Regions from separate parts of the Sporomusa intestinalis genome, predicted to be linked through region 3. Evidence: riboswitches for the same ligand, from Rfam matches in the RefSeq annotation. Region 3 holds a riboswitch; each other region holds the start of a gene.
What was found. Region 3 has a riboswitch for cobalamin ahead of cobI (precorrin-2 C(20)-methyltransferase). Riboswitches for the same ligand answer to the same signal wherever they lie in the genome.
Positions count from the first base shown of each region.

Region 1: another riboswitch for cobalamin. It lies ahead of ACZ481_RS11705 (hypothetical protein); the one in region 3 lies ahead of cobI (precorrin-2 C(20)-methyltransferase).
Region 2: another riboswitch for cobalamin. It lies ahead of ACZ481_RS24355 (TonB-dependent receptor plug domain-containing protein); the one in region 3 lies ahead of cobI (precorrin-2 C(20)-methyltransferase).

Region 1 covers NZ_AP042390.1:2,503,935-2,514,889, forward strand. Annotated here, with positions in the region: gene ACZ481_RS11700 (ribonuclease J) at 1-1,607, shown strand, start outside; cobalamin riboswitch at 2,189-2,368, shown strand; gene ACZ481_RS11705 (hypothetical protein) at 2,601-3,719, shown strand; gene ACZ481_RS11710 (helix-turn-helix domain-containing protein) at 4,161-4,472, opposite strand; gene ACZ481_RS11715 (helix-turn-helix domain-containing protein) at 4,623-4,847, shown strand; gene ACZ481_RS11720 (helix-turn-helix domain-containing protein) at 4,907-5,170, opposite strand; gene ACZ481_RS11725 (hypothetical protein) at 5,548-5,748, shown strand; gene ACZ481_RS11730 (stage II sporulation protein P) at 5,942-6,280, shown strand; gene ACZ481_RS11735 (ClpP family protease) at 6,424-7,212, shown strand; gene ACZ481_RS11740 (YlzJ-like family protein) at 7,212-7,427, shown strand; gene ACZ481_RS11745 (FtsK/SpoIIIE family DNA translocase) at 7,587-9,704, shown strand; gene ACZ481_RS11750 (helix-turn-helix domain-containing protein) at 9,791-10,612, shown strand; gene ACZ481_RS11755 (YgiQ family radical SAM protein) at 10,635-10,955, shown strand, end outside.
Region 2 covers NZ_AP042390.1:5,244,883-5,255,837, reverse strand. Annotated here, with positions in the region: gene ACZ481_RS24380 (zinc ribbon domain-containing protein YjdM) at 85-423, shown strand; gene murI (glutamate racemase) at 435-1,208, opposite strand; gene ACZ481_RS24370 (hypothetical protein) at 1,531-1,842, shown strand; gene ACZ481_RS24365 (trans-sulfuration enzyme family protein) at 2,049-3,338, shown strand; gene ACZ481_RS24360 (TetR/AcrR family transcriptional regulator) at 3,459-4,106, shown strand; cobalamin riboswitch at 4,175-4,351, shown strand; gene ACZ481_RS24355 (TonB-dependent receptor plug domain-containing protein) at 4,550-6,457, shown strand; gene ACZ481_RS24350 (TonB-dependent receptor plug domain-containing protein) at 6,480-8,450, shown strand; gene ACZ481_RS24345 (ABC transporter substrate-binding protein) at 8,628-10,244, shown strand; gene ACZ481_RS24340 (nitrogenase component 1) at 10,283-10,955, shown strand, end outside.
Region 3 covers NZ_AP042390.1:5,405,749-5,416,703, reverse strand. Annotated here, with positions in the region: gene ACZ481_RS25115 (tetratricopeptide repeat protein) at 1-735, shown strand, start outside; gene ACZ481_RS25110 (aldo/keto reductase) at 751-1,758, shown strand; gene ACZ481_RS25105 (NAD(P)/FAD-dependent oxidoreductase) at 1,777-2,649, shown strand; gene ACZ481_RS25100 (uracil-DNA glycosylase) at 2,756-3,427, opposite strand; gene ACZ481_RS25095 (HD-GYP domain-containing protein) at 3,724-4,311, shown strand; gene serS (serine--tRNA ligase) at 4,735-6,003, shown strand; cobalamin riboswitch at 6,341-6,525, shown strand; gene cobI (precorrin-2 C(20)-methyltransferase) at 6,633-7,355, shown strand; gene ACZ481_RS25080 (FecCD family ABC transporter permease) at 7,352-8,410, shown strand; gene ACZ481_RS25075 (ABC transporter ATP-binding protein) at 8,419-9,183, shown strand; gene ACZ481_RS25070 (ABC transporter substrate-binding protein) at 9,218-10,159, shown strand; gene ACZ481_RS25065 (P-II family nitrogen regulator) at 10,454-10,825, opposite strand.

The sequences.
Region 1 (10,955 bases), 2.6 Mb from region 3:
GCAAGAATATGACGGTAATCCGTTATGGTGATGAAATCATTGTAGTTGATTCAGGGTTAATGTTTCCGGAAGATGACATGCTGGGCATTGATCTGGTCATTCCCGACATCAGCTATCTGTTGGACAACCGTGAGTTAGTCAAGGCTATTGTTTTAACCCATGGGCATGAAGACCACATTGGGGCATTGCCGTATGTGTTAAAACAGCTGAGTGTTCCCGTATACGGAACTCGCCTGACCCTGGGGATTTTAGAGGGACGCCTGAAGGAAAACAATGTTCCGGCCAGCAATCTGCATGCCGTAAAATCCGGGGACCAGATCCAAATCGGCCATTTTTCCATTGGCTTTATCCGGGTAAGCCATAGCATCGCCGATGCGGTAGCTTTATCCATTAAAACGCCTGTAGGTGTCATAGTCCATACGGGAGATTTTAAACTTGATCAAACACCGGTTGACGGTAAAGTCACTGATTTTCACAAATTTGCCGAATTAGGCGACCAGGGGGTGCTGGTGCTGCTGGCAGACAGTACGAACGCCGAGCGGCCCGGCTATACGCCAAGTGAGAAATCAGTGGGCGTTACCTTTGATGATGCCTTTCGCAATGCGCGGGAACGAATTATTATTGCCTCTTTTTCATCCAATATTCACCGGATTCAACAGGCTATTGACACAGCCTGCAAGTACCGGCGCCGGGTGGCCATCCTGGGCCGGAGTATGGTGAACGTTGTTACGATCGCCTTAGAACTTGGTTATTTAAATGTTCCCGAGGGCGTTATTATTGATATTGACGAAATTAACAACTATCCCTCATCCAGCATCGTTATTTTAACAACAGGCAGTCAAGGGGAACCCATGTCGGCCCTCACCCGGATGGCCATGTCGGATCATAAGAAAGTTGAAATTATTCCCGGTGATACTGTAATTATCTCGGCTACGCCAATACCGGGCAACGAGAAGCTGGTGTCACGGACGATTGATTATTTATTCCGCCAGGGCGCCGAGGTTGTTTATGAATCCACCTCAGGCATCCACGTATCCGGCCATGCCAGCCAGGAGGAGCTTAAGCTGATGCATAATCTGCTGCGGCCGAAATTCTTTATCCCCGTACATGGCGAATACCGGCATCTGATTAAGCATTCTAAACTGGCCCAGTCTTTAGGCATGGCCAAGGAAAATATTTTTGTTGCCGAAAACGGCCAGGTCCTGGAATTTACCGCGGACAAGGGCGCTATAACCGGCAAGGTAACCTCAGGCAATGTCCTGGTGGACGGCCTGGGGGTCGGCGATGTGGGGAATATCGTCCTCCGGGACCGCCGCCAACTGTCGCAGGACGGGATACTTATCATTGTTGTCACTATGGATAAGCAGCGCGGTCAGGTAGCTGCCGGCCCGGACATTGTATCCCGCGGTTTTGTCTATGTCCGTGAATCCGAGCAGCTGATGGAGGATGCCAAGGAGCGGGTTAAACAGGCCCTGGATAAATGCGAACTCAATAATATTACCGAATGGGCCACAATTAAGTCTAATGTTCGCGATACCCTGGGCAAATATTTATATGAACGCACCCGCCGGCGACCCATGATTCTGCCTATCATTATGGAAGTCTGAAAAGCTGCTTGCCGCTTCAGTCAAAGAAAACACGGCTTGGGCCGAGCTGGGGCGAAAGCGGAAGCCGGGTTGCCCTTATCCAGGGAAAACTAACCTTTCTATCCTGAAAAATACATTTTTCATTCTTTGCTGGTGCCAGCGTAATGGCATGAGTGTCTATCAGGATAAAAAAAGCCCTGCCGCAGTTAGTTAGTCTAATTGCGGCAGGGCTTATAGGTTGGGGCCTGGTACCAGCTTCTAAGAAGGCGACAACAGCGGCTAAATAAACCAGAAAAAGAGTAAGGCTAATAACAGCACCCAAAAATGGGATAACAGAAAAAATATGATCGCTGCCAAAATCAACCAGAATAGCATAAATCTAATCCCACCCTCTGCTTGTTATCTATTACATATTATGTTTGGTAAAGAAATATGCTACCGCCAGGCAGTGAGACAAACACAGCGAATAAATGTGTCAGAGTATACGCCTGACGGTGGCTGTAACCAATAAATCCTCAATCATCTATTTACAAATGTGTTTGGCCTGATCTATACTAAGGGCAAGAGAATTTTTGTGCTAATTTATCCCATATACACCATTAACAGCATAATGTGGGGATAGGTGCCCTTCGGGGCTTAATAGAGAAGTCCGGTGCAATACCGGCACGGTCCCGCCACTGTAACGGGGAGCAAGCCTGCAAGTGCCACTGAGCAATCGCTTGGGAAGGCGCAGGCGAGCGATGAACCGGAGTCAGGAGAACTGCCTGCCCGGCAATCGCCATTTGTACCTGCGAGCGACAGGGCGGGGATTACGGCAGCGTAAACACGCAAACACTTTCCTTGCAGGAGAGTGTTTTTGTCATTCTGCCAGAAGTTAAAAAATTTTTCTGTGGGCATATGAACGACTAGACCCTAATGGGTGGCGTCCTAAAGGGCTTGACTCAAGCCAAGTTTTTCTGATGAGGACGTTCTCGTTGAAAAACATTGCCATGAGGCAAAAAGGAGAGGAACAGCATGAGTCTGATCGACTGGTTTTCCCGGTTGTTTGTGAAAGAAGCCAAGCATTATGTCTTTACACCGGTAACAGCGGATGTGGAAAGGATTGTGTTCCAGGAGGGACAACACTATTTTCGCCTGCGCCTGGCGGAAATGTTCCTTAAGGATGACCGGAAGCTGTTTCGCAAGGTTGTGCCAGTGGTTTCCTCTGTGGTCGGTTTGCAATTCGGCGCCAATGCGGCCCAGCAGCTGCCCAGCGTGGCCGGTCCGCTGGCGCTTAACCTGGATGAAAGCTCGCTGGGACATGGCGTGGAGCTGAATTACTCCCTGACCAACCTGGTGCCTTATCGCGGCGGCCGGGTGTCGATTAGTGCCGCCTTACTGGCCTATGTCAACAAAGACTATTTTCAGTCTTTTTTAAGTCTTGCCAATAGCATTTCCAGCCTGCTGACCATCGGCCAGCTGTCAACCACTCTCAAAGTGGTCGACAGTGCGGTCAGCGCGCTGCAGGACCTCTTAGCCGGCGGGGATAAAGACATCCGTCTGGTGTTTCACAATGAATACGCCGGAACAGACAGCCTGGGCGGCGTATCGCTCCAGAACGGCTATTTTGCCGTGATTAAGGCCGATGCCGCCAAGTTCAACCCGGAAAAGCTGTTCGTAAAAAATTCGCAGCTCTACTGGGGTGACGACCAGACACCGGCCAGGCCGCTTACCGGTTATGACTACATGCTGTTCAGCGTGGAAGCGGCGCTGTACCGGGACGACTTCCGTTATTTTGCTGAGTACAACAGCTTGCTCTATACGGCCATTGAAAAGGGCATGATCAATAAAAGCGAGGGCGATGCCGTTATCCGGGCCGGTATGCTGGCTGTATTCAAATCAGATGATCTGACCTATGTTGATAAAACGCGGGTAGCGGCCGCACTCAAACAGGAATATGAAGAACGGCTCTCGCTGCAGGGTAAATTAAAAGGAACAATCGCTGCCGACGGGCAGTGGCTGAACACCAGGGCGCTGGCAATCAACCCGGACGGGGTGTGGCGGCAGATTGAGCCGCTATTGGCTGAACCACGGGATGATGCTGCTATTGCCGGCAAAATCTTTAGGCTGATCGAAAACGGCAAAATCGCCTGAAACTTAATTTGCGAACCTAAAGAAACGATCAGGCCCTAACGGGCACAGGCTGGATGAAAATAGCGTCACAACCTGGTATTTTTTCCATATGAGAAATACTATCATAAAACCGGAAAGTTAACCTTTCTATCCTGAAAAATAGCATTTTATATTCTTTGATGGTGCCGTTATAACGACATGACTGTCTATCAGGATAAGAAAAGACTTGGCTTGGGCCAAGTCCTTTGGGACGATACCCTTTAGGGTATCGTCGTTCTTATGTCCACAGAAATTATTTTTTAACTGCTGGTAGACTAAAAAAGGTACACCGGCCATCAACCTGCGGTGTACCTTTTAATGTTCCGGCTTATAAACCTAAAAAACCGACTCTATAAAGCCGGTTATGCAGCCTGAACCTATTTTTTACTTATTATTCCCTCGGAAACGGGAAGGTAGAAAAAATTACTGGATATCATTTTTCATTCGCTCCAGAAACAATTGCAAAGCCTCTCTCTGGCCGGGAGTGAGAGTTTTAGCAATGGTTACTAATTGCTTGATATCTATTGGTATTTCCGTATCATCATCAGAAAAGAATTCACTTAAACTTATTCCTAAGCCAGCACATATTTTACTCATAGAATCAACGGTAGGCTGTTTTTCACCTAACTCAATCTGCCTTACAAAACCCTGTGACAGTCCTGCTATAGCCGCGAGTTTATTCGTACTATACCCTTTTAATTCACGTAGTTCAATAATGCGTTTTGTGATATCCATTTTTAACCACCTTAAAAATAATTCTAAAAATAATTCTATAGTAATAATAGCATATATCACTATCGGAAAAATAATATCATAGTATTGACTGATTAATTCTATAGAATTAGAATGTTAAGCATAAGATGTACTAAAAAGGAGGATGAGAAAATGACGCTGGAAAAATTGCGGACTATGAAAAATATGTCGCAGCAAAAACTGGCGAAGGCAGCAGGCTTAACGCAGGGATATATTTCCGAACTTGAGCGTGGCGCAAAAAAAAATCCTGGCCAGGTAGTGGTAAAAAGGTTAGCAAACGCTCTTAATGTATCCACTGATATGATTTTAGGACTATTTCCTGATACATTGCCTGCCAATGCCAAAGAAAAGTTGTAGCGGCCTAGGAAATGAGGTTGCAAAACGAAAACCGACCAAGCCGGCCGGTTCCTTACGTACTATTTTTTTATATAGGGACTACTTATTTCAATGGGATTAAAGAAAGCCGCCACATCGATTTCTAACCCTTCCGCGATTAGAAATAACATATCTATAGAAAACGCGGAATTAGCCTGGGGAGCTTCAATTTTAGATATATGGCTTGCACTGACTTCAATTTTTTCAGCTAATGCTTCTTGGCTTAATCCGCGTATATTCCGATAAAAAGCTACCTTTCTACCGATTTCTCTATATTTTTCTACATACCTTTTCGGTTTCCGCAATACTTATCCACCTCCTGCGTTCATTATACTGGGGATGGAAATGCCATTGCACTTCACAAATAATATAATATTGTTGCATTGCTTGTGAAATAAATGGTATTATATGGTGAAAAAGATAATGGTTTTGCCGCTGTTTTAATATATATACGACATATCTTCTCTACGTCTTTACTTAATCCTGTTAACAAATACCTGATTTATGGAAAAGTTCGCTCAACAGCAAAAACAGTTTTGCCATATAGCTTGACCTTGACCGTAAGCCAGAGCCTACCGGTCTTGCAACCGGATCAGGACTGAAAAGATCATCTGATAAGCCGATAAGGCTTCGTCAAACAAGGCGAGCCTTTGGATATTACGACTAGAGGAGCTATTGAGGGATGCTTAAAAGGAAAAAGAGACTGACAGTAAAAAAAAGACAGGAATATGATGCTTTATGTGATAAAATCCGGGAACTGAGCCTGGAATATGATCTGTTGGACAAGGAGAAAAAAGACATAACGGAAATAAATAAGCGCCTGGGTATGCTGTTGGATCAATGTTTTGCCTTTGTGCGCAGAGAATATTACAATAAAAATTAAACTGCCTGGTTTGGCCAGGGACGCGTAAGTATAAGAACACCAAAGCCGGGAAGTGATCCCGGCTTTGGGCCGTACTGGTGAGTCCTCCAAGCGAATTATTGGCCGGCGTAATGATAGCGGCCAGCATTACAGTTTATAAATTAATATTGCGGATAAGCTACTATAAAAAAGATAAACTGGCATTAAACAAGGAGTGGAAAACAAGGCTGTGAAATCCCATAGTAAGAATAAAATAATCCTGCTTGGAGTTGGAATACTTGCTGTAATGATACTTGTTTCAGGACTTTGGTATTACGCTCCCCAATATCTTCCCGGACCGTTCAAAAAGTCTGAACAGATGCCTGCAAAGCCGGCTTATGAATATTACATCATTCAGGATGAGGCGACAGGCAATACCTTGATGTATGTGTCAGTCGTAACCGTGAATATAGGGGATGAGCTGGTCGTGGATAATGGCAAATGGTATAGGGTGGTGCGGGTGGAAAACAACATAGCCTATGCCAGACAGTTTGAAAAACAGCTGGATAAATAAACGCTGCCGGAGCGGTCCGGGAACGGCTGAAAAAATAGACAAAAATTGCCGGCTGACAGGAGCGTGAAGAAGAAGGAAGTTTCCGGTATGAAACTCGAATCCAGGTCCATACTAGTAATGATAATACTAGTTGGAGGGAAATTATGTTAAATAATGATAACCCTGTTATAGCACCTCCTGGAACTAATCCGGAAACCCCCCAGGAACCGGTGATGCCGGCAGAAACACCGAAAAAACACCGCTCGGTTTCAGCCAAAAAGGGGACGGCGGCCGGGAACATTCAGGAATTGGGCAGCACTGAGATTCCGGTGGCCAAATCTAATGTTCATGTTATGACAATTATTGGTCAGATTGAAGGTCATATGGTGTTGCCGCCTAATTCAAAAACGACCAAGTACGAACATATTATGCCGCAATTGGTAGCTATAGAGCAAAGTCCGGAGATTGAGGGACTTATGCTGCTTTTAAATACGGTTGGCGGCGATGTCGAAGCCGGCCTGGCCATTGCTGAAATGATCGCCAGTATGTCTAAACCCTCTGTTTCCATTGTCCTGGGTGGCGGTCATAGTATTGGCGTGCCTGTGGCCGTTTCGGCTACCCATTCGTTTATTGTGGAAAGCGCCACAATGACAATCCATCCGATCCGCCTGACCGGTCTGGTTATTGGGGCGCAGAGTTCTTTTGATTATCTGGAAAAGATGCAGGAACGGGTAAATAACTTTGTTACCTCCCATTCAAATATATCTGAGAAAAAATGGAAGGAACTGCTGTTTAAAACCGGTGAATTGTCACGGGACATCGGTACCTCGGTCGTAGGCCGGGATGCAGTGCGGTATGGCCTTATTGACGAAATCGGCGGTGTCGCCTCGGCGATGAATAAACTGCAGGAAATCATCCGCGCCAAAGGTCAGACTAAGGGGTTGAAGCAGTAATGGTGCTTTGGACTATTATGCCTGATGAAGTGCTGTTTGCCCAGGACTATAGTCCTGTTTTGGAAGAGGTTGAATTGGCCGGCACCAGAATGATGGTGGAAAAGACGGCTGGGGATGGCTACCGGGTTGTACGCATATTATCAACTGATCCGCAGGATTACCTTCGACACGATATTCAGCCGGGCACGGTTTTTCACAATGATTGTTTTCATTAGTCAGCGTCAAGCGCTCTCATAAGGGGAGCGTTTTTCTTTGGCAAAATAAAGGATTTTTCTCCATTATGTAGAATGCAATACTGTTAGAGGTGGTATACTTTGCCTAAATGGTTAGCCCATTTAACTCCTGAATTAAGACATGAACTATTTGGCATCACCATGGTGACCGGGGGCGTACTGGCGTTAGTCAGCCTGTTTGGTTTAAATGTTGGTCCCCTGGGGCTGTTTGTTGCCAAAATTCTTAGGTATACTTTTGGGCTTGGCGCCGTGGTTGTGCCGCTGGTACTGTTGATTATAGGCTTAAAGTATATAATGGTAAAAAATTCGATTACATATTCTGTGAAATTTTGGGGCCTGTTGCTTTTATATTTTATGGCTTTAGCCATTTATCACCATATCAAAATTCCTGTCGGTCAGGAGATATTGCCTGAAAGCCTGGTATCAGGCGGCGGCTTTGCCGGTGGAATGATGCTTTTTTCCTTGCGCAAATTATTAGGTGTCCACGGTTCAATCATTGTTTTGTCAGCATTATTGCTGTGCTCCTTGCTGATGGCAACAACGTGGTCGCTGGCAGAAACCTTGGCAAATGCCAAAGAGAAAGCGGTAGAAAGCCTGGTTTCAGCCAGGGAAGCGATTGCGGCCTCTACGGAAACCATATTCCAAAACGAAGAGGAAGAACCGGCCGGGCGCCAACCGGTGTTTTATGACCAGCAGCGTGACGGCAAGGCGGGGCTTTCTGCTGCCCCTGCCCGGGAAACCGACGCCGATTTCACTGGGGCCGAGTATTCGGCACCGGCTGAATTGGCCGGGGCACCGCCACTGGCTATGGGCACCCCGGCAGCAGCCGGCATTAATCCTGCCTATGGGCTACCGCCGGTATCGCTGCTAAAGAAGCCAAACCGGACGCGATTGACCAGGGTCCCCAAAGAGGTTGCCGACAATGCCCGGATATTAGAACAGACGCTGGATAGTTTTGGTGTCAGTGCCAAAGTCATAAACACCTGTCAGGGGCCGACTGTTACCCGCTATGAGCTGGAACCGGCCCCAGGCGTAAAGGTAAGCAAAATAGTTAATTTGGCCGATGATTTATCACTTAAGCTTGCTTCATCAGGGGTTCGTATAGAAGCACCCATCCCGGGCAAAGCCGCTATTGGCATTGAGGTGCCAAATAAGGAATTGTCAGGGGTTGCCCTGCGGGAAGTGCTGGAGACGGATGAATTCCAACGCTCTCCATCAGGACTAACGGTTGCTTTAGGCAAGGATATTGCCGGTCAGCCGATTGTTACCGATTTGGCTAAAATGCCTCATTTACTGGTAGCCGGAGCAACCGGTTCCGGTAAGAGTGTTTGTATCAACACGCTGATAACCAGCGTATTGTTTAAAGCCCGGCCGGATGAAGTAAAGCTTGTGCTCATTGACCCGAAGATGGTGGAGCTGTCAAATTATAATGGTATACCCCATTTATTAACACCTGTTGTGACTGATGCCAAAAAAGCGGCGGCGGCTTTAAACTGGGCTGTCCAGGAGATGGAGCGCCGGTATGAGGTCTTTGCAACAGCCGGAGTTCGTGATATTTCCCGCTATAATGAACTGCATCCTGAAACCAGGTTGCCGCTTATTCTAATTATCATCGACGAGCTGGCCGACCTCATGATGGTGGCACCTGTTGATGTTGAGGATGCCATATGCCGTCTGGCCCAGAAAGCAAGGGCTGCCGGCTTGCATTTAGTGCTGGCCACACAGCGGCCGTCTGTTGATGTTATTACCGGGACAATAAAAGCGAATGTGCCTTCCCGGATTTCGTTTGCTGTTTCTTCCCAGGTGGATTCACGCACCATTTTGGATATGGCCGGAGCGGAAAAGCTTCTGGGCAAGGGGGATATGCTTTTTTATCCTGTAGGGGCTGCTAAGCCGCTCCGTGTGCAGGGGGCCTTTATTGGCGACACGGAAGTGGAGGATTTGGTTTCCTATATTAAAGAGCAGGCTGAGCCTGAGTATACAGAGGGCATAACGACTGTGGAAGCCGGGGGTACCGATAAAGAGGAAGCAGCGCATTATGAGGATGAGCTTTTGGAAGAAGCTGTCCGGATGGTATTGGAAACCGGGCAAGCCTCTGTGTCGATGCTGCAGCGAAAATTCCGGATCGGGTATACCCGTGCGGCCAGGCTGATTGATACGATGGAGGAAATGAAAATTGTCGGGCCCAATATTGGCAGTAAGGCCCGGGAAATTATTATGAATTCAGAGCAGGTTTATTCACGGTATTTCAAAAAATAAGTTGTTGTGGTGCTTAGCGCATTGGCCGGGCAGACTAGTAATAAATGCCGATGCCTGAAATGTTATGAGAACAGACCCTTCTGATTATGCTGCAGGCAAAGGCTGATGATGTGGTCCAGGCCACAGGTGAATATCGACTATTTACAAAAGGTTGGGAGGTAGTTGTGTTGCAAACAGTAGGGGAGATTTTACGTGCCGAACGTGTAAAAAAAGGCCTGACAATAAAAGATATTGAAAATGCCATCAGTATCAGAGCGCTTTATATTGAAGCGATTGAGGAAGGTAATTATGGCATTGTCCCCGGTGAAGTATACTTGAAAGGTTTTATCCGTAATTATGCCACTTTTTTAGGGCTTGATTCCCAGCAGATTATGGAGGTTTACCGGCAGAATAAAGAGCAGCAGACTGCGGCAAAGGCCCCTCCTGCCCCGGCGCCAGCCGAAGCCCCACCCCCGGCCGCGCCTGGCGGCAGCTTGACAAAATGGCTGGTAATTGCCGTTGTGGCGGCCGGTGTGGTGGCGGGAGTCGCCTGGTGGTCGGCCGGCAGCAACAATGCGAAGCCGCCGGCTGCCCAGAGACAACCGGAACAGGCAGCCCAGCAGCGGCCGGCTCCGCCGTCCGCATCCCTTCCGTCCGCCCAGCCGGCGGCACCAGCCAGTAAAGTCGTAATAACAGCTACCTATAATGGGCAGTGCTGGACCCAGATCATAGCAGATGGCAAAGCGATTTATGAAGGGATTCCCAAAAAAGGCGAGTCCCTTACCTGGGAAGCCGCAACCAGGCTTACTGCCAAGTTTGGCAATGCCGGTGCTGTTGACCTGGTATATAACGGCAGTGTTGTGGGGAAAATTGGAGAGAATGGCGAGGTAGTTGCCAAAACGTTCACCGTAAATGGTATGACACAATAAAAAGTGAGGGTATTATAGCAATATGACTGATTTTTTGCCAATGACCCGGGAAGATATGGCGAAACGGGGCTGGCAGCAACTGGATTTTCTGTTCATCAGCGGGGACGCCTATGTTGACCATCCCAGTTTCGGGCCGGCAATTATCTCCCGTTTGCTGGAAAAATACGGTTATAAGGTTGGGCTAATAGCCCAGCCGGACTGGCGTTCAACCAATGCTTTTAAAAAATTAGGCAAACCACGGCTCGGGGTATTGGTTTCAGCAGGCAATCTCGATTCTATGCTGAATAAATATACAGCTGCCAAAAAATATCGCAGCACTGACAACTATTCGCCCGGCGGCCAG
Region 2 (10,955 bases), 160 kb from region 3:
GCCATGAATAGGAAGTAAAGAGGACTCATAGCGGAAAAAGCCGCTTTTTGATGATAAAACCAATAAAGAATGGAGCAATATAACATGAACCAATTGCCAAATTGTCCAAAATGCAATTCAGAATACACGTATGAAGATGGAATCCTATTGGTATGTCCGGAATGCAGTCATGAGTGGGCGGCAGGAGCAGAAGCCGGCACAAGCCAGGGAACCGTTGTCAAAGATGCAAATGGGAATGTGTTGCAGGATGGTGACGCGGTAAGTGTAATCAAAGATCTTAAGGTAAAAGGAAGTTCTTCGGCCATAAAAATGGGGACGAAGGTTAAGAATATACGCTTGGTTGAGGGCGATCACAATATTGACTGCCACATTGATGGTTTTGGCGCTATGAAGCTGAAATCAGAGTTTGTTAAAAAGATATAAAGAGACTGTGTTTATATGTTATGCAAATAAGTTTGCAGTATTTTTTTATAATCAACATCATTGGGCGGGAGTTTGCCATCTGTAATGACAAATTTAATTTTATCATCAATACTAGGGGCTACGCCTCTTTGCTTTACTATATCTGCCAAATGATGTATGGTGCCAAGGCCGCCGTCGAAAAAAACGGTTTCCTTGGCAAACCATTGCTGTAAAACCTTCCCGAATAAGGGGAAATGGGTGCAGCCAAGAACAACGGCGCCATAATCAGGCAGCTTTAATGGAGCAAATTCCTTTTGCAAATACTGATTTACACCGGCAGTGTCAAACTCAAACTGTTCCGCAAACTTTACCAGGCCGCCTAACGCCAGTGTGTCAACCATTGCGGCCGCATCAAGCCTCTGAATTAATTGATGAAATTTTTCCTCCCGCAACGTAAGGCTGGTTGCCAATACCAATATTTTTTTGTTTTTTTCTTTACAATACGCAACTGCCGGTTTTACAGCCGGCTCCATGCCAATGATCGGGAAACTATAATTTTTGCGCAGCTTCATGCCGGCAACACTTGTTGCCGTATTACAAGCAATCACCACAGCATCTACTTTGATCTCGGCCATATAATCCATAGCCTTTTGGACGTAGTGTCTCACTTCGCTTTTGGTCTTTTCCCCATACGGTATATGCTCAATATCCGCATAGTAAATGTAATCGGCAAACGGCAGTATTTTTAAAGCGTGGCCAAGGACGGTTAAGCCGCCAATACCAGAATCAAAAAAACCGATCTTCATCTTAATCCCTTCCTAGTTCCAATATTGTATTTATATTAGCATGAACAACTCCGAAAAAAGCCCGTAAAGAGTACTGTCTATATCATACCATAAATTAGCGGCGGTTGGAATTTTGCCTGGGAGCCGGCCGCTGTTCCACCTTATGCGGTGGGGCTGTTGCTGGCCCGGGCTGCTTAAACAAAGCGGCTAAAGTTTGGTCTTGGCAACAGAGTGTGATAAACATTGTAATGATTGAAAATGATTCTCGATTATGTTACAATATGATGGCGGAAACGTGAGTACGGCCTGTGTTTTCAGCAAGTGAGATGAGGAAGTGTTAGCAATGTGTATTGCCTGCGATGAAACGTCCCGGATTTTTTCTATTGAAATTGTAACCCCAGAGCCTGTAAGCAATAATATGGACTTGTATAAGGAGATTGCCCATCGCTTGTTTCAAAACAAGGTGATATCACTTATTAACGTTGGCAACAACCGCGCTTATGCAGCGAATGATAAACAAATTTTTGGTTTTGAGCTGCATTTAACGAACCGGCATAACCCGGCGGCTGTAACCCTGGCGAATGTTGAGAAGGCGCTGGCCGGAATTTTGACCCAGTTCGAGGGTTATTCTGAACTGCAGATCAAGCCGAATTAACGGGCGGCTACGCCGGCGGGCGAAATTATTTTTGCTATTAGGTGCCAACTGTTCCGGCCGCGCCGTCAACGAGAGTAAACCATTAGCTGGGCTCCCAATCAGGAGCCCAGTCCTTTTTTTTGAAAGGTAGCCTTCTGTAAAAAAAGGACTATGTTTGTTCATTAAAGAACTAAGAATCTATACGATAAAATTTGGAGGAGAATTCTGTGGCGGGTAAAATACCGGAAATTTTAATCAAATGCGAGGCCAGACGCGCGTTTCTCGCGCTCTGTTCGCCGGCAACACGACGTTTACATGAGCCTGTTTCCGATCCCTACGCGGTTTGCGGGCATCCCAATCCGGCCGGCCTTGGCGATGCCGGCCGCTTTTCGCAAACCGGTTCCTGGGGGCAAAGTTCAGTTTTGTTTCCCAAGCTTGGGACCTATCGGGCAGCAGACAAATGCGGCCGAGCACCTTATGGCGGTGCGGAATATGGCGTGCCACTGACACCGGAAGCCGACGCTGTGTGCAGAAAAATGGCGGCCCTGCATAAAGGCCACGGCGCCGTCATCTGTCCGTCGGGCTTATCTGCGATTGCAACCACTATAGATGCCTTTTCCCCGCAAGCGGTTCTTATTCCTGATAATGTATATGGACCAATGCTCCGGTTTTTGAACCGGCGTCGCATAAAACAAATCCGTTATCCCGCAGGGGTTGGGGCAGAGGAATTTCACTCGCTCCTGGTAAAAGCGCGCAGCGAGTATTCATTACGCGACGAATTGATTGTCTATATCGAGGCCCCGGGCAGCGGTACTTTTGAAATCCCCGACCTTGATGGCATAATAGCGATAGCCCAACATGCCAAATTACGTACTATTATGGACAACACCTGGGCAAGCCACGTCCGTTTTCGACCGCTTGAACACGGCATAGATATCGTTGTGCAAGCGACGACAAAATACGAAGGCGGGTATGGCGATACGCCGTCGGGCATGGTGATCGCCAAGCATCCGCAAGATCTGCAGCGCATCGCCGACGAATTGCGCGCAACCGGTAATGGCGCGGTCGCACCAACGACTTGCTCGCGGCTGTATCACAGAATTGATTCGACCGAAGAACGTCTCAATCAACACGCCGACACCGCAGCGCGGCTGATCGAATGGTTTTTGCAACAGCCTTTTGTCACCGGCGTCCTTTCGCCGACTTTGGCGACCTCACCTTATCACGAACGGTTTACACGTTATTTCAGTAAAGGCAATGGCCTGTTCAGCGTCGCTTTCCGTCCGGACCTGCCGGCAAAGCACATCGAGGCTTTTGTCGATGCCCTGAACCTGTTCTGGGTTGCTGAGAGCTGGGGCGGGCATTTGTCGCTGGTATTGCCGGTGCATGCCAACCGCGAAGTCACGCCCCTGCCGGAGGGGTATATTTTACGCTTCCACGCCGGACTCGAAGATTACCGGGATCTTGTGCGTGATCTCCAGCAAGCGGCCGAGGCTGCCTTGGGAGAGGAAGGGTAATAGAGTATATGCCTGCATACAGCCTAATAACGCGATGGCGGCCGAGGCTGGTTTGTCATGCGGCCGGCTTAAGCAGGCAGGATACATACTATAATTTATACAAATGACGAGGTCAAGGATATGGCTAATACTAAACGGGCCTTAAAGCGGGAACAAATTCTTGCAGCCGCTAGGGATTTGATAAAAAGTAATCATTACGATGAAGTGCGCGTCGAAGATATAGCGAAAGCTGCAAAAATGGCAAAATCAATGATTTTTTATTATTTTACATCGAAAGCTTCTGTATATTTGAAGATTTTACATGACTTGCATGTGGAATTAGTAGCGGATTTTATCAGTGAACTTGAGCAGGTAGCGCCTATGAGCGGGGAAGAGTTTAAAGGTTTTGCCATAAAAATGACCGATAAATTTATTAAGGAACACTACTTGCTGATAAAATTGCTGGAATATGAAGACATAATTAACAGCGAGTGCGAAAAACACGAGGTTATCGAAGAAAAGCAGCGTTTGACTATGTTATATGACGGACTGCATAGTAAAGTATTAGGCAAAGTTAATGATTTTAACCGAAATGAAATTTTTTATATTTTTGAAGTACAAATGCATTTTATCCGTGGTTATTACCGGCAAATGATTAGCAGCGGCAAATTCTACAGCGAGCAAAGCGCTGAGTTATTATTTGAACGGAAAAGCTTATATGAGTTTCGGGTAGTCCGTATGCTGCGTTTCTTTATTGATGGCATTTTATACAACAAAAGTAAAAAATAACCTTGACAATAGTAAATAGAGAGTTATAGAATAATAATTAGACCCGGGGTCGAAATATTAGTCTAATTTAATACTTGTGGGGAATAGGTGCCGTACAGGCTTAATAGAGAAATCGGTGTAAATCCGATACAGTCCCGCTGCTGTAATAGGGAGTCTTTTTTCAATATGTCACTGGATCTTATCTGGGAAGGCGAAAAAAGGCGATGAACTTAAGTCAGAAGAACTGCCTGCTCCTGATTACTTTTGCCTGCGATCGACAAGGCGAGTAATGCATAAATAAGAATATTGCTTAGCGTTGAGCTATTAGCGCTAACTTATTGAATAAGCATACTTCCGCTGTCTTCAAAAGCGGAAGTATGCTTATTTTCTGTTAATAATTGTGGCCAGATTATTGATTGCAAAAAAGTCATAAGTGAATTGGGCAATTTTAAGGGGTGTGTTTAGTGCGTTATAAATATAGCCTTAGGAAAATGATTTTACTTTCACTACTCACTTGCAATGCAGTAAGCAGCACAAATGCCGAAGCCGCCCAGGAGGCTGCCGAAACCTTTCATTTAGCTGGCATAGTGGTTACCGCAACGGCAACGCCGGTAAGTGCTGCCGATAACTATTCGGATATTACGGTAATAACAAAACAGGATATCGAAAAAAATCATTACCGGACAATTTATGATGTCCTGGAAAATGTCCCAGGTGTGAATACCCGCATGTATGGTACGGGTGTTGGCTATGAACTGTCGGGTTATTCGGCACCGACGATTCGTGGCGCTGCCGCCATTGTGTTAATTGACGGGGTAAATCAGGGGATGAATCCGGCCTTTCGCGGCGGTGCTTCGGAATTTGACATGAAAGATATCGAAAGGATTGAAGTGTATAAGGGTTCTGCTTCCACGATTTACGGTGCTAACGCCGTTGGCGGCGTTATTAACATTATTACCACCCGCCAGCAGACAAAGCCGGAGACGACAGCTAGTTATACAGCCGGCAGTTATGGCTACCACGCGTTTCGCGTCAGCAATCAGGGCGCGGAAGGGAACAGTTTCTGGTATATCAGTGCCGCGAAAAAAAATCAGGGTAATTATAAAGACGGTCACGGTAAAAGTCATGCCACAGATTTAGACGTACAGGACATTAATTTCAAATACGGCTATAGTGTAAACGAATTTACCGATGTGATTTTTAAGTATTATGCAAACAGCCATGATATCAATTATACGGAAGGTTATGGCGATTACGATGCACCGCTGTACGGGTTCCATGATCTTAGCGCCCTAACGATGATTGTTGATTATAAAAACAAAGAATTGACGGAAGGCAACCAGTTTTCCATCATCCGTGGCCGCATGGACAGTGAGCGCCATTGTGACGGCCTGTTGCCGGGCGGCAAATCCCAGACCGATGATACGGATGTAACAAAAGTGGCGGTCAGCAACCGTTATTTTCGGCAGCTTGATGCAAGGCACCGCATCAGCACAGGCTATGACTACAGCACCTATAAAGCAGTTGGCTCCAGCCGCCTGAGTGAAAGCGCTGTTTATTTGCAGGACGAATTCCAGATCAATAAAAAATTAAAATTTACGGCCGGTGTACGCCGGACAATGCCGAAAGAGTATGAGTATAATACGTCCAAAAGCTTTAATCTAGGCTATAAGGTCAACAGCCGCTTGAATTTATTTGCCAACTCGGCGGACTTCTATGTCCCGCCCTCGGAAGGACAAGTTTTTGGAAATTACTTGTATATTCCTAATTATGATTTAAAGCCGGCTTCCGGCAAAACGAATGAAATTGGTTTTAACTTTACTGTTGATAAGAACACGCAAATTACTGTTGATGTGTTCCGGCGTAATGAAACCAATGGCTTTACCTATAAAAATGTTGCCGATGGCATGAGACAATATATTAATACTGCGAACGAAAATATTTATAATGGCTTTGAATTCAATATGGCGAAGAAATTTGACAAAAATCTGTCTGTTGATTTGGGTTATTTCAGAATGTGGTCCGGACATAATCCCATTGTTGTTTCGACTCCGGCTGATATTGTCACACTAGGGGTTGCCTACAGACAAGCCAGATACGACGTTGGCCTGAAAGGGATCGGACGTTATGATATTTGCCGGCCGTCATCTATTCCCGCCGGTGTAAAATTTTTACCGGAAGAGACTTTCTGGGTTTGGAATCTAAGTGCCAATTATCAGGCCAGCCAAGATACGAAGGTATTCGCAAAGGTCAACAACTTGTTTAATGAATACTACATGCCTGTCAGCTGGTATAATTCTACAACCGGGGTGATGGCTGATGTCAGTGCCAAAGGGCGTAATTTCCTATTAGGTGTTGAATATTCATTTTAGAGGTGGCAGGAGGCGCAGAAGGATGTATTTACAGTTAAGGAAAAAACGGCTTGTTGTATTGACCGGCTTAGTGGCACTGGCCTTGTCGGCCGGTGGCTATGCAGCGCCGGCAGCGGAGTTTACCCTGGAGCAAGTGGTTGTTACCGCAACGGGAACGCCGGTGGAGCTGGCAAAAAGCAATGCCGGCATGGTAGTTATTACCGGCGAGGAAATTGAAAGAAATCATTATAAAAGCTTGTACGAAATTATGGAACACGTACCGGGCTTTAATACACCGCTGTATGGCGATGGCATCGGCTATGAGATATCGGGCGAGACGGCGCCGGCATTGCGGGGCTCCAATAAGGTGGTTGTGCTTGTAGACGGAGTTCGTCAAAATATCGGGACCTCTTATAAGGCCAATGCAGTCAATTATAATATGACTGATATCGAACGGATAGAGGTGTTGCGTGGCTCGGCTTCCGTACTGTACGGCGCTGATGCGGTCGGCGGGGTCATTAATATCATTACCAAACGGCCGGGAAAAATCACAGCGCCGGCGGCAGAGTCCACGCTGAAATACACTACCGGCGATAACGGCTATCAGGTTTATAATCTGGGGACACAAGGAACAGACGGCCAGAGAAGCTACTGGTCTGTCCACTGGCAAAAGAAAAACAGCGGTGATTTTACTGACGGGAATGGCAACGCCAATCCCCGGGACCTGGATGCCAACGATATCGAGTTGAAATACGGTTATAAAGCGAACGACAATACCGATATCCTGATAAAGTACCAGCGTCACCGGCAGGATATGGAGTATGCCAGGATTTACGGCGATGCTGTTTTTCCCTGGAACGGCCATCTTAATTTAACTGCCTTGACTTATATTATTGATTATCGTAATGACGACCAGACGGAAAGCAACCAGTTTGCCGCCTATCACGGCAGGGTGGACAGTTGGCGCACAGGCAGCTATATTTCCGGCTGGAACAATGCCAATGATCCCGGACAGGGCTATAAGTATGCAACCACTAATGAAATTGTTAATTATAGCGCCTGGAATATAAGTGACCGTTACTATAAGCAGCTTAATGACAGCAACCGCCTGGCGGCGGGCCTGGAGTACACGCGGTACGACGCCGGTACTGCGGTGCTGGCGGAAAAGGCCATCTATTTGCAGGATGAGCTGCAGCTGGCTGACAAATTAAAATTTACGGCCGGCGTGCGGCACACGCAACCAAGTGATTTTGATGCCAAAACGATTGCCAGCTATAATCTGGGCTATGCGGCCGATGACAGCGTAAATCTATATCTCGCCTCCAACGGCTTTTATCAGACACCGACGGTGACGGAGATCTTCGGCAATGTGCAAAATGGCGGCGGGTATTATGGCAATCCCAATTTAAAGCCGACAAGCGGCCGCACCGATGAAATCGGCATGAATTGGCAAATCAATAAAAAATCAAATCTGCAGGCTGATATATACAAAAGAAGCCAGACAGATGCCATCGCCGCCTACTCACAGGGGTCAACGTCAAATCCTTCCTACTATTGGAACATTCCCGGGACTATTAGCACGACAGGCTTTGAAATCAGCTACAATACGCAATTGGCTCGCAATCTCTATGGCAGCGTCGGCTTTGCCAAAATGAATCCGGAGGAGGAAAGCACCATTGTCCGCTATGCCAAACGGCAGGCAAATATCAGCATGACGTACAAACGGGATAAATACGATATCGGCATTCAGGGTGTGGGCCGGTTTGAGGTTGTGCCGACAAGCACGTTTCAAACAAACAATGTAAAATTTATTCCCGAAGAAAGCTATTGGCTCTGGAATGCAAGCACAAATTATCGTGTGAACAAGGATACAACCGTATTTTTAAAAGTCAATAATCTGTTTGATCTCTATTATATGCCGATCACCTTATACAGTGCCGTATTGGCTGATAACAGGGTGTATATGCCGTCACCGGGACGCAGCTATATGCTCGGTATGGAATGCAAATTCTGATAACGTAACTGTAATTTCTTTATGCAGGCAGTAGGAGAGAAACGGGATGAAAACGGAATTTTTGCGTTGGGATAGCCTGATTTTGGTTGGCGATTGCGCCGGTGCTCAGTTGCCAACCGCTCTCTCCCCTTTGGTGCTTGTGCTTCCCCCAACCAGCGCGGTAAAAGGATCATGCTGATGAAAAAAATATTTGCCGGATTGTTGCTGCTGATTCTATTTGTTGTCTTGCCTGGTCAGTTACATCAGAAACATAAACAGGAAACCAGGGACGTTCTGCGGATTGGGACAACGATGCCCCAGGATGTATTTAGTATAAATTCACAGGAGGGTGCCTTTGGGCGCATGGGATATAATGCCTTTGTACAAGCCCTGTTCGTGAATTTGGATGAAAACTTTGCGTTGCAGCCGGATTTTATGCGCAAATGGGAAGTCAAAGACAATAAAGAAATTATTTTTACTTACCCAACGAATGCAAAGTGGCATGACGGTTTGCCGGTTACCGGTGAGGATTTATTGTTTACCTTTGCGTTTTTAAAGAAAAAAAATACGCTCAGCAGCAGATATATTGAATCTGTCGAACTGTTGACTGGCAACAGGGTCCGTATTGTGCTAAACCGGCCAATTGCCTATGGCTTTTTACGGGAATATGCTGCATTTTTCCAAGTGTACCCGAAGCATATCTGGGAAAGAGTAGAAAACCCGGCACAATACCAAGGCCAGGATGCTGTTATTGGCTGCGGCCCCTATCGCTTTGTGCGCTATGACGAAACGGCACGGGTGTCTTATTATGAGGCCTTTCCCGCTTATTTTCGGGGAAAGGCCCCGATCCCTAAGGTTGAGGTTCATTCGTTTGCTACCCAGGAATCGTTGGTAGCGGCGCTGAAAAGCGGCCAGGTGGATGCTATTTATGACTATAGTTCGCCCATACGGCCAACCATCATCAGCTGGCTGCAGGGAACAGAAAATATCGATCTGGGCGAAAGCGTCAATACAGGCAATTATCTGCTGACATATGGCTTTAACAGCAAAAATACCAGTAATTTAGTATTGCGGCAGGCTATTACCAGTGCCCTGGATTATGCCCTGATGGCCCAAACCATAGCCGGGAAGTACGGGGAGATCGCCGGGCGGGGCATTATTTCCCCGGGGAATATCGGCTTTGAGCCGCAGCTCCCCAGGCTGAGCCAGGATGTTACTTTGGCGAATCGGCAATTGGATCAGGCCGGCTATGCTGATATCGACCGGGATGGTTATCGGGAAAGCCCTACGGGAGAAAAGATTGATCTCTTAATTACGCCAAATTGTAATGCAAAAAAAGAAATTAATTTGCGCTTGGCCGAGATTATCAGGAAAAATTTGCAGGCAGCAGGCCTGCGCTCGCACATCGATTATGTGGCTGCCAGAAATAAAAAGGCCTGGCAGGGCCGTATCAGGCAAAATCAGGATTACGAGATTTATGTCGGCTACAATACCCCGGGCGTTGCGCGTTTTCATACAGCCGCATACTACATGGTGTCGCCCGCCTTTGGCTTCCATTGGGGAACCTGCCCGGACGCAGAATATGCCGCCGCTTTCATGGCCATGTTAGAGGCCAGGGATGAGGCGGATTATATTACAGCGGTAAAAAATCTTCAGCATATCCAAGCCGGTTTATTGCCGGGCGTGTCACTTGGCTGGGAAAAAGTGTTTTATCCTTATCGAACCGATAAATTTGAGGGGTGGATCAATTATCCAAGCTGGGGCGTTATTAACAGCAAGACCTGGCTTACTATCAGACCGAAACAGGGGCGATAACAATCAAAGATTATTACCGGGATTGTAATTTTTTGGGAATGAAACCGATCGCGGTCCTGCACCGTTATGGGGTCAACGGCAAGATTGCCGGCAGTATCGCGGCGATAGCCGAAATTCAAAAGGCCCAGCCAATCCTGCATGCGCCGCGGGGCTGCGGCTTTCACTACCGGACATCGGCGCGGACCCGGTTTGCCCCGAACTATAAGCTGGAAGTTACGAATGTAGAGAGCCGCGATATTATCTTCGGCGGGGAAGAAAAGCTGAGGGCTGAAATTAAAAAGGCGGATAGTGTAAACCAGCCGGCTTTGATTGCCGTCATTTCCTCCTGTGTGTCGGCCATTACGAATGATGACCTGGCCGGTATTGTCAAACAGGAACAGGCCAACACCAAGGCCAAATTGATTTATGTGCAGTCGGAAGCGTTTTCCCACCCCCATAAAAGTTGTTCGATACAACGGCTGCAGGAGCGGGTGGAGAATGCCGGCGGCACAAAGGCCGCAAGCAAAGTGCAGTACCAGGGCTGCGGTTTTATCGAGGTTATGAATGCTTTAACCGAGCAGGTTATGGAACCGCAGAAAGTTGTACCGGGAACCGTCAATATTGAGAGCTTTGGCTGGGGCTACGGCGGGGCGGAAAGATTGCGCATGGTAGGCACGAAGCTGGAACAAATCAACATTAAAGTCAATTGCTTGTTACCGACGGCGACAGTCC
Region 3 (10,955 bases):
AATGCCGTTTTGGATTATTCAAAAGCAATGCTTTACAATCCTCAGGACTGGGTTAATTATGCTAACCGTGGTGTATTATATCTTAATAACGGCATGACCGAACATGCGATTGATGATTTTAATAAAGCGATTGAACTCGAACCGGAAGACCTGGGCTCCTATTTACACCGGGGCGATGCCTATGTTGCCCGCAATTTGTTTTCCGTAGCTATTGCCGATTATAGTAAGGTCGTGGAAAAGTTTCCTGAAGAAACCGAGGCCCTGCTAAAGCGGGGGCAGGCTTATTATGAGCTGAGCTTATATGACGAAGCCCTGGCTGATTATAATAAAGTGATTGAACTGGAACCGGAAAATATTCAGGCTATCGCCATACGCGCCTCGGTATATTTGGGCCAGGGAAAATTGATTGAGGCAATTGCCGATTTTACCCGGACCATTGAACTTGACCCTACCGATGCCAGACCCTATTTTTTCCGGGGAATAGCCTATGCGGCTCAGCAGTCGTATGACCAAGCGATCGCTGATTTTACCAGGTCAGCCGAACTGAATCCCAATAATGCCCTGGCTTATCATAACAAAGCCCTTTGCTGTGAAATACAAAAACAGGATAATGAGGCAATTGTTGCTTACCAGAATTTCTTGAAACTTGCTAATCCGGCGGCACCGGAAGCTGCTCACGCCCGGGAGCGTTTGCAGGCACTGGGGGCCGATACGGGCGGAAATCAGATCCAATAGGAGGTAAAGGTGTTTATGGATAAACGGCGTTTAGGACGTACCGGGCTAATGGTTACTCCCATTAGTTTCGGGGCGTTACCTGTACAGCGGTGTACCATGGCCGAGGCAAATCAGGTGCTGAATACAGCCTTGAATGCTGGCATTAACTTTTTGGATACTGCCAGGGCTTATACCGACAGTGAAGAAAAGATTGGGGTATGTATAGCAAATCGCCGCCATGAATATTATTTGGCGACGAAAAGTATGGCCAGGACGAAAGCCGCCATGGCCACTGATATCGAGATCAGCCTTGCTACTATGAAGACCGAATATATTGACTTGTATCAGCTTCATAATGTCAAATCAGAAGCGGACTGGAATACGGCCATGGCTCCCGGTGGTGCACTGGAAGCTATAAAGGAGGCGCAGGCAGCCGGCAAAATTGGCCATATCGGTATAACCGGGCATAATATGGACATGCTGGTAAGAGCCGTTAAGACTGGTGAATTCAGCACAGTTCAGGTGCCTTTCAACTGTGTTGAGCAGGGGGCTTTGCCGGAACTGATACCGCTGGCGCAAGCCATGGATGTGGGCATTATAGTTATGAAACCATTAGGCGGCGGCATGATCTCAGAGGTTGAACTGGCGTTGCGGTTTGTTCTTCAACATGACGGACTGGTGGCAATTCCCGGTATGGACCAAATAGAACATCTGGAGCAAAATTTGGCGCCAACCAAAAATTTTAAGCCGTTAAATGCGGAAGAAACGGCTATATTGGCGGCCGAAGCGGCGGCATTAGGGCCTGTTTTCTGTCGCCGCTGTGGCTATTGTATGCCCTGTGTGGCAGGAATTGACATCCCGTCTACGTTTATTTTTCATCATCAATATACAAGATATAATATGAAAAATGTAATCCCTATGCGGTATAAAGGCCTTGAGGCCAAAGCCTCTGCCTGCATTGAATGCGGTGAGTGTGAAAGCCGTTGTCCGTATAATTTGCCGATTCGCAGCCGCATGAAACAGGTGGCCCAGGACCTCGGGTAGAGATACAAGGAGGAAACTATGGCTGAAGAAACCAAAATTGACATTGCTGTTATTGGCGGCGGCCCGGCCGGACTGTCCGCCGCTCTGACAGGACGCATCCGTAATAAAAAGATTGCCTTATTTGAACACCTCGATTTTAGCCAAAAGCTGCAGAAAGCCCATTTAGTGGATAACTACCTGGGAGTGCCGGCAATAACCGGCAAAGGGCTTATGCAACATTTTTCCGGACATGCGCTGGCTCATGGTCCGGTGTTGATTAAGGAAAAGGTGATTAATGTATTTCCGGGTGAGGGTTTGTTTACTTTACTCACACCTAAAACCACCTATGAGGCCAAGGCTGTTATTTTTGCTACCGGTGTGGTTAGTACGCTGCTGTTTGAGGGGGAGCGCGACCTGCTTGGTCGGGGGGTAAGCTACTGTGCCACCTGTGACGGACGAATGTTTGAGGGACGGGACGTAGCCGTTATCTCTTATACCCAGGAGGGTGAGAATGAAACAGCTTTTTTGGGAGAAATTTGCCGTAATGTATACTTTTTGCCCCAGTATAAGGGGGATTTTGGCCATATGCGTTCCCCGGTAACCGTATTGTCAGCCAAGCCAAAGGCTATCAGCGGCGATGGTCAGGTAGAAAAGCTGATTACTGATAAAGAAGAACTAAAAGTACATGGTGTTTTTATCATGCGCCAGTCCGATCCGGTTGAAAATCTGCTGCCAGGCCTGGAACTTGATGGGGAAGTGATTAAAGTAAACCGGGATCTGTCGACAAATATCCCCGGGGTATTTGCTGCCGGTGACTGTACCGGTAAACCCTGGCAGATTGCCAAAGCAACCGGTGAAGGCCTGGTAGCAGTGCTAAGCGCAATTACCTATATCGATAAACAAGGTAAATAAAAGAACGAGACTGTTTGGCCCGCTGGTAATGATTGGGGATAACCCAGTCCGGTCACTAGCAAGCGTGGCTCAGTCTCGTTTTATTTTTTGTAAACAGAGAGTAAAATTACGGGCGCCTGTGCAGTTGCCGTTCTTCGCGTCTGCGGCTGTACAGCGCCAGCAAATCAGGCGGTGCGGGTGATTTCAATAAATAACCGGGAGCTAACTCTGCACATTTCTCCACAGCGGCTTTCAGGTCATAATATACTTCCCACTTGCCTCTGACCAAATCCTTACCGGTCAGACGGAGCAGATAAGCAGGATGATAAGTGGCAATTGCAGGAATGCCATATTTGGTAGTAAACCACCGGCCGCGATCTTTAGTAATACGGGCATTAGGCGACAGCAAATATTTTAACGCCACACTGCCCAGAGCAATGATAATCTTGGGTTGAACCAGCGCCAACTCCTTGTCCAGCCAGGTAAGGGCGCAGAACAGCCCTTCCTCTACCGTTGGTGTCCGGTTATTTCGCGGGCGGCATTTAATAATGTTGGTCGTATAAATTTTATCACGGGTAACGCCGACACTGGTAAGCGCTTTATCCAGAAGCTGGCCGGAAGGCCCTACCAGAGGGACGCCATATTCGTCCTCAACCCCGCCTGGCCCTTCCCCGACAATGGCTAATGGACTGCAAGGAGTACCATTATAGGAGGTGGGGCCGATTGCATCCTGACGCAGGTGGCAGGCGCTGCAAGCCAACAGCGACTGCTCAAGCTGCTCGTGCGTGTCATGGGTCATGATATCACCTCAGTATTCTATTTCGCTTTGCAAAATAAAATTCCTTTGGTACGAAGGAAAATAAAGTTCCCTTAACCCCAACTGACATCTGTATATACGAATATTTATTGTGCCCGATAGTAGGATATAATTATTTTGCCGGCAATATAATTTAATACAGTGTAATAAAACAGCTTGACGCTCTTTACGCTGCCAATTAGAATAGACATAGTTACATAATATTACCTATAACACCTTATGGTGTCTCCTGCAGGCGCTGGGAAGAATGGACCACATCGCAGAAAGGAATTAAGCCCATGAGCATAATTGAAGCGTTTTGTCATGTGATTGGCGAAAGGGACAAATATACAGCCGAGCATAGCAAAAATGTGGCTTGTTTAATGGCTGGTTTCGCTGAATATGCCGAATTGCCTGTTGAAGATGTGACCCTTGCTTATGTTGTCGGTATTGTTCATGATGTGGGAAAAGTCAGTGTTCCTGATCATATTTTAAATAAATCAGGAGACCTGACAGACGCTGAATTTGCAGTTATCAGGCAGCATCCTGACGTTGGGGCTGATATTTTGTCCGAGGTTGAGGGACTGGATAGGATCGCAACAATTGTCCGCCATCATCATGAACGATATGATGGTAAAGGCTATGGTACAGGCCTGGCGGGGGATTCTATCCCTTTTTTTAGCCGCGTACTGGCCATCTGCGACAGTTTCGACGCAATGACAACTGTGCGTTGTTACCGGCGGGAGCCATTTAGTATAGCGAAAGCACTGGAGGAGATCAGCCGGTGTGCCGGTTCGCAATTTGATCCGGTTATAAGCCGGTGTTTTATTGAGTTTATTAATGAGCGTCAAAAGTATAATAATAATTTGGTGGCTGCTCATGCTTAACTTCGCATCTAAACTGCCAGTACTTTACAATTGGTATTGAATAATGTATAATTTTATAATGCATAATAAATAGTATCTCAATATCGTTTGTTGCAATGACAGGGCAGCGCATAATTTGGAGTTTGCAGAGAGCCGGCGTAAGGTGCGAGCCGGTAACGTAATTATGACATCCACCCTATGAGCATGCGGTGATGAGCCGTACGGAACACGCCCGTTATGCGTGCCGAGCGGACTCCGGGAGTCAATCAGGGTGGCAACGCGGGAGAATTATACTCCCGTCCCTATCACAGGGACGGGAGTTTTTTAGTCTACCAGAATTTATAAATAAATTTTGTGGACATAAGAACGACTAAGGCTTCTGCCATCGTCCTAAAGAACTTGGCACAAGCCAAGTCTTATCTTATGTTAAGGAGGAAGATAACCATGTTAGATATCAAATTCGTACGGGATAACTCCGGGGTAATTGAACAGGCGCTGGCTAACCGGGGCGCAGCCATGAGCCTGAATGTGTTTATTAACCGGGAAAAAGAACGGCGGGAATTATTGGCCGAAGTGGAAACACTTAAAAACAAGCGGAATATTGTGTCTCAGGCCATCAGCAAAAAGAAAAAAAATGGGGAAAATGCCGATGATATGATTCTAGAGATGCGTGAGGTGGGCGATTGCATTAGCGCCATTGATGCCAAGGTCAAAGAAGCGGAGTCAGCATTGGCCGCTATTATCATGGGCATTCCCAATGTGCCTCATGTATCGGTGCCTATAGGTAAAAATGAACAGGATAATAAAGAAATTCGCCGCTTTGGTACACCGCGTGATTTTACTTTTACACCGCTTGCCCATTGGGAGCTTGGTGAAAAATTGGGTATTCTTGACTTTGAGCGGGGCGGCAAAGTAACTGGTGCCAGGTTTACTTTTTATAAAGGGCTGGGTTCCCGGCTGGAACGTTCATTAATTAACTTTATGCTCGACCTTCATACCCAAAAACATGGCTATACCGAGTTCTTTCCACCCTTTATAGTTAATGAAGCCAGCATGATTGGCACAGGCCAGCTGCCTAAGTTTGCCCAGGATATGTTTAAGCTGGAAGGCCTTGACTATTATCTTATTCCCACGGCAGAAGTGCCGATCACCAACCTGCATCGCCAGGAAATTCTGGATGCCAAGGAGCTGCCGCTTTATTATACAGCCTACAGCGCATGTTTCCGGGCCGAGGCCGGTGCTGCCGGCCGGGACACCCGGGGGCTTATTCGTCAGCACCAGTTTAACAAAGTAGAGCTGGTTAAATTCAGTCTGCCGGAAGAATCTTACAATGAACTGGAACAGCTGACTCTTAATGCGGAAAAAGTATTGCAGCTGTTAGGCTTGCCGCACAGAACCATGTTATTGTGTTCAGGCGACATGGGATTCTCATCGGCCAAGACCTACGATCTCGAGGTGTGGCTGCCTAGCTTCAACACCTATCGCGAGATTTCATCCTGTTCCAACTTTGAAGATTTCCAGGCCCGGCGGGCAGAGATAAAATTCCGCCGAGAACCCAAGGCCAAACCAGAGTTTGTCCATACCCTGAACGGATCAGGGGTGGCAATTGGCCGGGCGGTTGCCGCTGTTTTGGAAAACTACCAGCAGGAAGACGGTTCAGTTATTGTGCCGGAGGTTTTGCGTCCCTATATGGGGGTAGATATAATCAGGTAAGACCGGGCCCCGGCACTTTTGCTGCTTGAAGTGCCGGGGTTTGCTATTCAGACATTATTAACCGGGACGAGATAAGGGCTTAAAAAGTACATAAGTATTGCAAACAGCAATAAGAGCACAAGATATTTTATCATTTTTTTCTCTCTTTTACATATTTTGTTTTATTTGTTAATTATAACAAATAAAACAAAGTAAATGAAGTTATTGCAAAAATAATGTTGCGATCCTGACGGTTGAATACCTGGTACCGTTACTTTATAAATTAGTAACTATCTGCGGTTACATAGCGTAGACATAAATTATCTTGACTTTTCGTACTGTTAATCATACAATTTAAGTAATTCTATATGGAACAGGCGCCCGATCGGGCTTAAAAGGGAAGCCGGTGCGAATCCGGCACGGTCCCGCCGCTGTAATGGTGAGCCAACTGCAAATGAGCCACTGAAATAGTAACCTATTTTGGGAAGGCGTAGTCCGGCGATGAGCCTAAGTCAGAAGAACTGCCTGTTTGACAATCACCGTTTTCACCCACGCGCGATGGGGAGGGGATTTGCGTCAATACGGCAAATAATCTCTGCCACGCCCGTGCGCGTGACAGAGATTTTATTTTTTAAGGAGTTGTTTAGATTATGGCAGGAATTTTTTACGGCGTCGGTGTAGGACCGGGCGATCCTGAATTACTAACTTTGAAAGCTATTAATGCCATTAAGTCGGCAGATGTAGTCATTGCTCCCCGGACGGAGAAAAAAGACGAAAGTACGGCAATGTCGATTGCCCGTCCGTATATTCAGGAAGGCAGTGAGGTTTTGGAGCTCGTATTTCCCATGAACTATAACGCCCAAGCCCTGTCTGAGGCCTGGGTGAGCAATAAAAGCATAATCCTTGGCTTACTGGATGCTGGCAAGAAAGTTGCGTTCCTGACCCTGGGCGACCCTATGCTTTATAGCACTTATATGTATGTGTATCGGCTGCTGGAAGATTCAGGCCATGAAATTGTTAATATTCCCGGCGTTAATTCGTTTTCGGCGATTGGCAACCGCTTAGGGGTGCCGCTGGCTGAAGGCGGCGATATACTCAGTATCGTACCTGCCACGATTGATGAAAAGCGTCTGGAGCAGGTACTGGCGGTATCTGATAATGTTGTGCTTATGAAAGTATACAAAAATTATACTGAAATTGTCGAAAAACTGCATAAACACGGTATGGTTGAAAACGCTGTTATGGTCTCCAAATGTGGTTTGGAGGGTGAAGAAATAATTCATGATCTGATAACGGCTGGCAGCAAGAAAGTTAACTATTTGTCGACCATTCTTACTAAACGCTCTAAAGTGAGTAAACACGCATTGGCATGAACAGCAGTTCGTTAGCGGCCCTCCTGCGGCGCAAACAGGCTAAGGCCCGTATTGCCGGCTTGGTCCTCCTGGCGGCAACCGTGTTGTTTGCTTTAGCGGCGGTTGGGTTCGGCCGGGCGGATATCAGCATGGCTGATGCGGCTGCCGTTATCTATGGCAAGCTGACTGGCAGCCAGGAAGCCTATAGTTCCATTAACGCTGCCCAGACGGCAATCATCTGGGATATACGCCTGCCGCGGATTCTGGCCGCTATTGCCGTTGGCGGCGGCCTGGCTGTGGCAGGTGTGGTTTTTCAGGCGTTGTTGATGAATCCACTGGCTGATTCCTATACCATGGGGGTATCAACAGGCGCTGCTTTTGGCGCCAGTGTTGCGATCTATCTCAATATATTTGCCCAGGGAGGCCTGCCGGTAACACTGTTTGCTTTTGGCGGCGCCGTTCTTACCCTGTTGATTGTTATGTCAATGGCGCGGGTAAAGGGGTATGTATCGTCGGCAAACCTGATTATTGCCGGGATTATTGTCAGCAGCATCCTGTCGGCAGCAATCAGTATGGTAAAAAGTCTGGCCGGTGAACAGGTATCTGCTATCGTTGCCTGGCTGATTGGCAGCTTAGCGGCTAAAAGCTGGGACCATGTGGTGTATGCCTGGCCATTGATTCTGGCCGCTTGTTTTTTGTGCTATTATCATGCCGGCGATCTCAATATTTTGTCACTGGGTGACCGTGAGGCCCGCAGCCTTGGGGTTAATGCGTCGCGTTTGCGGACAATCCTGTTGGGGGCCGGCGCGCTTATTACGGCGGTATGTGTCGCTATTGGCGGTATTATTGGTTTTGTCGGCCTGATTGTGCCCCATATGGTCAGAATGGTCACTGGTTCCGATAATAAGGCCTTAATTCCGCTATGCGGCCTGACTGGTGGTTTGCTGCTCCTGACAGCTGATACGTTTGGCCGGTCAGTCGGCAATATTGAAATCCCTGTCGGTGTCTTGACAACACTGTTAGGCGGGCCATTTTTTGTATATATATTCAGGCTGCGCAACAAGACGCTTGGGTAGGGGCGTTTATGATGATTAAAGTAGAAAACATACAATTTAATTATGCTGATAAACCGGTGCTGCGTGATATCAGCCTGAGTATCTGCCAAGGTAGTTTTACCGGTATCGTAGGCCCTAATGGCTCGGGTAAAACGACGTTGCTCAATGTTATGACAGGTCAGATGAAGGCCGTTGCCGGCAATATAACAATTAAAGACCGGGATATCACTGCCTATCGGATTGAGGAATTGGCCCGCTATATTGCGATTGTACCGCAAAATATGGAGATTAGATTCCCCTATACCTGTCTGGATATTGTCGGCATGGGCCGTACTCCGTTTAAGGCCAGGCTTCAAGGGCTGAATGACGGAGATTTAAGGATTATTGAGAATGTCATGCGGATTACTAATACGCTTGATTTTGCGGGACGGCTTATTACAGAGCTGAGTGGCGGCGAACGCCAACGGGTATTATTTGCCAAAGCCCTGGCGCAACAGCCGGAAATTCTGTTTTTAGACGAGTCTTTTTCCAATATGGATATTTTTTACAGCATTACCTGTCTCAACCTGCTCAAGGAGCTGTGTGCAGAGCAGGGATTAACAGTGGTGGCCATTATCCATGATCTTAATCTTGCCAGCGTCTTTTGTTCAGACGCTGTTGTTCTTAAGGCTGGCCGGCTGGTTGAGCAGGGGCCGGCGTCAGCCGTACTTACCCCTGCACTTATCCGGGATGTATTTAATATTAAGGTAGTACGTGCAGGCGAGACCGGTCTGGCCGTACTTTCCGACCTGTAAGGGGACGAACTTTGCTGAAGGGGTGAAAAAAGCAATGAAAACTAAATTTTTACGTGTTATTGGCATTGTTATCCTGCTGTTGTCCTTACTTGGCTGTGGCTCCCCTAAACAGCCGGCTGCACCGGATGAAGGCAGCATAAGTATTGTTGACGATTTAAACCAAAAGATCGTTCTTAAACAGCCGGCAAAGCGTATTATTTCTTTGTATTCAGCCCATACGGAAAACCTGCTGGCCCTTGGTCTGGGGCCGGAGATTATTGGTGTCAGTACGGCCGAGTCTGATCCCGCTGCTCAAAATAAGCCGGTATTTGACTATCGCGCCGATCCGGAGAAAGTCCTGGCTGCACAGCCTGACCTCGTTATTATCAGACCGTTTATCAAACAAAGTTATCCGGATTTTATTAAAACCTTAGAGCAGGCGAATATTACCATTGTTTGTCTGTATCCTGAGAAATTCGAGGATTTTGACAGCTATATTCATAAACTGGCTGTATTGACAGGCCGGGAGCAGCAGGCTGCTGACCGTCTGGCTGCTTTTCATAACAAACTTGCAGAGATTGCAGACCGTACAGCTAAGGCGCCTGTTAAAAAGCAGGTCTACTTTGAGTCAACCGCTACTGAGTACCGGACAATTACGCCGGCAAGCACGCCCGGGATCGTCCTTAATCTGGCTGGCGCCATCAATGTAGCTGCCGATGCGGAGGCAATAAAAACTGCCGGCAGCATTGCTGCTTATGGCAGTGAGCGCCTGCTGATGAAGGCCGATGCAATCGACATCTTTCTGGCGCAGCGGGGTCCAATGAATCCCGGGATTACTGTTGACGCAATCAAGCAGCGCCCGGGTTTTGACAAAATCAAGGCAGTGCGGCAGGGTCAGGTCTATATTATAGAAGAGAAACTGGTCTCAAGCCCGACCTTCCGTTTGGCTGAGGGGGTTGAACAACTGGCAACATTGATTTATCCGGAGGTGTTCTGAGTATAATTCATTACTAAAAAATATTATCCAGCCGGTTTACCAGATTTGTACAGACCAGTGATCGCACTTTTATTCGAAGTTACCTGAAAGAGGGGTAGGCAATGCAACAAACACAGCAGCAAATTTGCCGGCAATGTAAAACCGTGTGTGGGCAGGAGGACATACGCTGCCCCCGCTGCCATAAGTTACTGCGGGCTTATTGTGACGGAAAGTGCAGCGAGTGTACAGCAGAAAAGAAGTGTTACGAATGAAACTGCCTCAGAGCAAAAGCTCTGAGGCAGTTTCATTCGTAGCTTATTTAGCTGTATCTGCAGGATCAATGATGGCGATATCGCCTTCTTCACCGGTCCGGATGCGGATCGCATTGGCAATAGGATAAACAAAAATTTTGCCGTCGCCGATTTTACCTGTGCGGCATGCTGTTTTCGCAGCTTCCAGCACCTGCTCCACCGGTACTTCGCAGACAACAATTTCAACCTTAACCTTGGGGACCAAATTAATATTGTATTCCTGGCCGCGATAGACTTCCGTATGTCCTTTGGTCAGGCCGCAGCCATATACCTGAGTAACTGTCATACCGGTAACGCCGATATTGTTCATGGCTGTTTTTAGTTCTTCCAGCTTTTCCGGACGGGTTATAATTTCAATTTTTGTTATTGGTCGCATTCAGCTTCCTCCTAACCCGGTAATCTTATTAAATATAGTGTAAGTCATTCCGCAGGCTTTGGCAACTATTTCCTGTCAGGCGGACATAGCATAAAGCAATAAAAATCTCAGGGATACAGCGCGAGCTGTA